2 regions of the Bacillus cereus group sp. RP37 genome follow, and region 2 is predicted to be linked to the other one. Evidence: riboswitches for the same ligand, from Rfam matches in the RefSeq annotation. Region 2 holds a riboswitch; the other holds the start of a gene.

Region 1 (3,217 bases), 4.0 Mb from region 2:
TCGTATATCCAAACCATAAAACGAAGAGCGGAGCAAGCGCTGTAATCGGAATCGTTTGTGAGGCAACTAATAATGGATAAAATGCTCTCTCCATCCAATTACTCGCATTCATTAATATTGCTAGCCCTACCCCAAGTACGATAGAAATAGCTACCCCTATTAAAACGACGTATAATGTTGCCGGCAAATGAACTGTAAATAATATATCTTTTAGTTGCCATATCTTCATTACAATTGCAGACGGTGACGGTAAAATGTACATCTCATCTACAATTCTTGCGCCTATTTCCCACATGACAAGTAAAACACTAGAAAGTGTAAGGGCAGGTAATAGTTCCTTCAACCGGTTCATCATACGAGTACCTGCCTTTGTAACATACTAAGAAGCTCATCTTTAAGCGCTAACACTTCAGGCTTATACAAATCTTTTCTTGTCCGATTACGATCAAGCGGTACAATCCTCTCGGTTAAAGTAGTTATCGGTTGATTTTCTACAACGAAAATTCGATTAGAAAGAAACAATGCTTCTTCCACATCATGAGTGATAAATAAAATTGTTTTTTTCCACTCTTTCCATTGTTCAAACAGCCATTCTTGCAAAGATGCCTTCGTTAACGCATCCAACGCGCTAAACGGTTCATCTAACAGCAATATCTCCCCGCCTGTTAATAAAGTTCGAATAAAAGATACGCGTTGTCTCATACCACCAGATAAATCTTTCGGATATTTTGTCTCATACCCTTGTAAGCCAAATTTATGTAACAGTTCCTTTGCCTTTATTTGTGCTTCTTTCTTCTGTACACCTTGGCACTCTAGCGGCAGGGCAGCATTCTCAATAATCGTTCTCCATGGCAGGAGCATATCTTTTTGGGGCATATACCCTACAGGATGGCTCTTTGTTTCTGTCAGCTCTATCTGTCCCGTACTTGTTTCTTCTAAACCTGTAATAAGGCGAAATAAAGTACTTTTCCCGCATCCACTCGGTCCGATAATACTTACAAACTCTTTATCTTGTATAGAAGCATTTAATTCATTGATGATTGGTTTCTCATCATAATGAAAAGAAACATTATGAAACTGTAGTATGTTCTTGCTCCTCAAATCCCCACATCTCCTTACGATAGGACATATCCCAGAATAAATATTCAAATCGACTGGAATATAGGAAAATCTCCTCTAATCGATCTAGCTCTTTGTCAGACTTTCCAACTGCCATTTCATTTAATAAATCTATTAACCAAATACAAAGGCTACCGTATTCTTCCGAACTATATCCTTGAATCCACTCACCAAAGAACTCATGATCTCTTGCTCCAGGAATATCGTTTAAACGCTTTCCAATTTCCCAGTAGCTCCACATACATGGAAGAAGTGCTGCTATTAATTCCGCAAGCGTGCCATTTTGAGATACAGACATCATGTAATTTGTATAGGCTAAATTTTTAGCAGATGGTTTTGCAGATTCTATCTCCTCTATAGAAATACCAAGTCTTTTTGCATATTGTTTATGGATTGTCATTTCTCCATTTAATATGCCATCAATTTGTTCAGCAAATTTCCCCATTACTTGTGGATTCGTTGCTTTTACAACACCAATCGCATATAGCTTTGCATAATCTAACAAATATAAATAATCTTGAATAATATAATACTGAAACTTATCTTTTTCTAACGTGCCATCTCCCATACCTACTACAAACGGGTGATTATGACTCATCTCCCAAACTGGTTGTACAGTTTCTAATAATCTATCGCAAAATTTCATTTCTCTATCCCCTTTCAATTTATATATCTAAATAAAAAACCACTTCTAAATAAGAAGTGGTTACAGCAAATAAAATTATAATTTATTCGTTGCTCCACTTCCCTTCGCTAGTATTACCTAGATCAGGTCTGTAAGGGTTAAGGATTATTCCTCTCTCAGCACAACAAGCACCCCTAGTGGTTTCAATATGAAATTTTCAAATAAAAAAGCCCCGTTTCTATACGCAAAGAAACGGGGACTCATTATTAGTGTCCGAATTGCTTCCCTACGCTAGCATAATCTAGATCAGGTAATGAAAAGGATCAAAGGCTTACGGCCTACTCTCAGCTGGCAACACCAGCTCTCCTAGCAAACTATGAAATTATCACTGTCAGTATAACATCGTAATAAGACATCATCAACTATTTTAATTTTCTCAATTGTCAACAAAATAACAGAACTATATAATACTTATATTCTATCTTAGAAATTATTATCCTAATTAATTGGATAAAAAGGAATCATTATCCTCAAAAAATTTATTTTTATATTGATTTCATATTACATTTATGTGAATACACCCACTATATTATATCTTTATACTATAATAAAATTACAACTATACAACTAGAGGAGGTCTCTATTATATGAATATGAAAGCTACTGCTTTAACAGCAACTACTGTCGCAATTGCCTCTTTACTTCCTTCTATGGGAGAAACAAATGTACAAACAGCCAACGCTGAACAATTATCTAATGTGAAAACTGGATATGTAAAAGTCGATCAAGTAGCCTTACATACAAAAGATAACGCAAATAGCTCATCAATTGATACAATCCGCTTTAATACGAAAGTGAACATACTTGAAACAACTAATGGCTGGTATAAAGTATCTGTTAATAATAAAGTAGGTTACGTACAAAAAGATGCTATTCTACTAAAAAACAAACTTCAATCTAATAATCAATACATCGTTAATGCCAATGCATTAAACGTTCGTTCTGAACCTAATTTAGAATCTTCAATTTTAGATGTATTACCAAATGGGAAATTCGTTACCATTCAAGAAGAACAAGGTGATTGGTATAAAATTTTACATAATGGCAAAACAGGTTACGTACAAAAGGCATTCGTGTCTAATGGTTCACAGCCTTTAGTAAAAGGCATCACAGTTCAAAATAATACGAAATACACAGTTGCAACACCTAAACTTAATGTACGTAGCAACGCTAGTACAAGTAGCGCACTACTTGGCTCATTACAAAATGGTACACAAATACAAGTAGTGGAAACTGTAGGAACTTGGTATAAAATTCGTTTTGGCACAGGATACGGATATGTGGCAAAACATTATGTGGTGCAAAATCAAACGCAAACGCAATCACAAGCTCAAACAGCTCAACCTACTTCAATTCCAGCAGTTTTTAAATTCCCTACTCAAGGAAGAGTTAGCTCAACCTTTGATATGCGCT
Region 2 (3,217 bases):
GTAAACGTAACCTGAAAAATAAAAAACATAACTGCTAAAAAGATTGGAAGTCCTAAAATTTTATGTGTAATTAACCTATCGATTTTTTCCGAAAAAGGAATTTTTCCTTCTTTCTCATGCTTCATAACATTTGTTTTTAACTTTTCAATATACGCTTCACGAGTTTTGTAAATGTGCTCCTCTAACGTACAATCGAGTTTTCCTTCTAAGCGAGATCGAATGGCTACAAGTTCCTTATAAATTGGTAATGCTTTCATTTCTTTTTCTACTACTTCGTTATTGCTTAAAAATTGAAGGGCTAACCATCTCGGATGCTTATAATTCACTGTCTCTAAAAGAGCGATTACCTCTCCAATTCCTTCATCCATTGGTACACCATATGAAATAATGAATGGTTTTTTCTCATTTTTGTCATTTTCTTTAAGAGTAGTAAGCAGTTCTTCACAGCCTTTTCCGCTTCTTGCAACGACAGGAACGACTGTTACACCTAATAGTTCTGATAACCGTTTTACATCAATTACAATGCCTCGTTGCTTTGCCACATCGACCATATTTAATCCAATTGAAACCGGTTTTCCAAATTCAAGTAATTGCAACGTTAAATGCATATTTCGTTCAAACTGCGAGGAATCCACAATATTTAACATATGATGAAATTCGTCTGTTAGTAGAAAATTCGTAACGACACCTTCGTCACGTGAAACTGGATTCAAATCATACACTCCTGGTAAATCAATTAATGTTCCTTGCTTATCTTTTAATTTACCAACCTTTTTTTCTACTGTTACACCACTCCAGTTTCCTACATATTCATAAGAACCAGTAAGTGCATTAAATAATGATGTCTTCCCTGTATTCGGATTCCCTAGCAAAGCTACCTTATTCACGCTAATTCCACCTTTATCATTTTCGCGTCACAATGACGAATACTAATTAACTGTCCACGACACTCCAATGTACAAGGACCTTTAAACATCGCTTTCTGTTTCAAGCGAAGTTCGCTTCCTTCCGCAAGACCGAAAGCAGCTAGTCTACGCTTTAATAACTGATCTAAAGACTGAATACTTTTTACTAACACTTTCTCGCCAATTTTAATATCTACTAAGCTCATAACCTTCCCCCTCAGAAGAGAATGATAATTATTTTCAAAAAAATTATAGCATATTCTATTTCATTTGGACTATATCTTTTCGCTTCATATTTATTAACATTTCAATACAATTATATTTCAATTATTGTCATACTTGATTCATTTGCCATTCTCATCCATTTCGCTTACAATAAACAATAGCAAATAAAGAATCTCGTTATCACAGGGGGAGCCATGCCGCTGAGAGGGAACACTTCGTTCCGACCCTTCGAACCTGTTAGTTAATGCTAACGCAGGGATTGTGCAAACGTCCGAAATACATACCTCTTTTTTATTTACGTATTTCGTATCCTCCTATGATACCTATTCTTTTTTGTACAACTTGGATTTAGGGGGAGACAACATGCGTAACACCAATTTACAAGCGATGATCGAATCTGCCATTCTTGCAGCCTTCGCCTTGGTCATCGACATTTTACCATTATCAATCAAACTTCCAACAGGCGGTTCCATCTCATTCGCTATGATTCCTATTTTTATTATCGCATACCGCTGGGGCTTCAAAATGGCTTTCTTAGGAGGCTTAATTTGGGGATTATTACAAATTGTCGTTGGCGATGCCATTATCGTCACACCAATTCAAGTACTCATTGAATACTTCGTTGCTTTCGCATTCATTGGATTTGCTGGTTTATTCTATCGTCCAATTCAAAAAGCACTTTTAACATCCAATGAAAATAGCGAAGACCAATCCAATTTAGGTAGCCGTAAAGACAAACCTTCTTCAAAACAAAACGAAGGAAAGAAAGTTATTGGTTACATTATTGTTGCTACATTTGTTGGTAGCTTTGCTCGCTACTTCTGTCACTTCATTGCCGGTATTATTTTTTGGGGACAATATGCACCGAAAGGTCAATCAGCTGTGCTATATTCATTAATCGTAAATGGTAGTACAATGATTGGTTCCTATATTCTATGTACCGTTTTACTTATCTTTTTATTTATCACTTCACCACGTTTATTCAAGAGTATCAATGCTTATCGACTAAACTCAAACAAAAAGAGCGCTTAATGAGCGCTCTTTTTTTCATATCGTAATATCAATTAAAAATACAATAAATGCACAAAAGAAAATAAATACCATTATACTTAGCCAATTGCTATGCACGGTTCATCGACTCCTTACATAACCTCATTTTCTAATCAGATTATATCGCTTAAAAATAAAGATTAGGTAAAGATAATATGAAAATAAATTAAAAAAGCGTAGCATGCATCATCTACGCTTTTTTCAATAAGTAGAAATAAAATAATACACCATCTTCTGTATTCTTTACTCCATATTCAACACCGTGTAGTTCTAAAATATTCTTTGAAATGGCAAGCCCAAGACCTGTTCCACCTTGCGAACGCTGGCGAGCTGCATCCACGCGATAAAAACGATCCCAAATTTTATCTAATTGTTCTTCTTCAATGTGAGTACCTTTATTTTCAATACATACTTTTATACGATCTTTTTCATCTATTGTAGAAATAATAATATCTTCTTTATTTGGTGTATAACGTATGGCATTCGTAATGAAGTTCACGATGACTTGTTCAATCCGGCCTTGATTTGCTATCACTTCAAATGGACCTATATTTTTATGAACACGAAGTTCTTTTTTCTCTATTTTTACAGAAAGGTGTTCACATATATCTTCAATTACTGTATCGATATAAAATGAATCCATTTTCATTTTATATGTACCTGACTCAAATTTAGCTAACTCAAGCATATCCAAAATTAACGTATCCATTTTATCTACTTCTCGTTCCATTGCCTGAAAATAGTACTCTTTTTTATGCTCAGCTACTCCATCTTTTAAAATAGAAATACAGCTTTTCATAATGCTCAGCGGTGTTTTTAATTCGTGCGAAACACCAGAAATAAATTCTTTCCGCGTATTTTCTAGCTTTCTTTCCTTTTCAATATCTTGTTCTAGCTGTCCAATATGCGAATGGAGCTTATTGGATAATACATTAATATTTTTCGACAAATCACCAATTTCATCTTTTGAAGTGATCGGTATTTGTTCTGTGAAATCTAAATGCGCTATTTTCTTCGTTGTATCATTTATTTTTAAT

What was found. Region 2 has a riboswitch for thiamine pyrophosphate ahead of thiT (energy-coupled thiamine transporter ThiT). Riboswitches for the same ligand answer to the same signal wherever they lie in the genome.
Region 1: linked by a shared signal. The riboswitch ahead of tenA (thiaminase II) and the one ahead of thiT (energy-coupled thiamine transporter ThiT) in region 2 are both predicted to bind thiamine pyrophosphate.

The regions. Positions count from the first base shown of each region.
Region 1 is NZ_JARVHP010000001.1:4,629,273-4,632,489, forward strand. It holds gene QCI44_RS24480 (ABC transporter permease) at 1-352, opposite strand, end outside; gene QCI44_RS24485 (ABC transporter ATP-binding protein) at 352-1,101, opposite strand; gene tenA (thiaminase II) at 1,070-1,765, opposite strand; TPP riboswitch at 1,848-1,950, opposite strand; TPP riboswitch at 2,011-2,122, opposite strand; gene QCI44_RS24495 (SH3 domain-containing protein) at 2,392-3,217, shown strand, end outside.
Region 2 is NZ_JARVHP010000001.1:643,025-646,241, reverse strand. It holds gene feoB (ferrous iron transport protein B) at 1-887, opposite strand, end outside; gene QCI44_RS03340 (FeoA family protein) at 884-1,111, opposite strand; TPP riboswitch at 1,306-1,407, shown strand; gene thiT (energy-coupled thiamine transporter ThiT) at 1,494-2,162, shown strand; gene QCI44_RS03330 (sensor histidine kinase) at 2,371-3,217, opposite strand, start outside.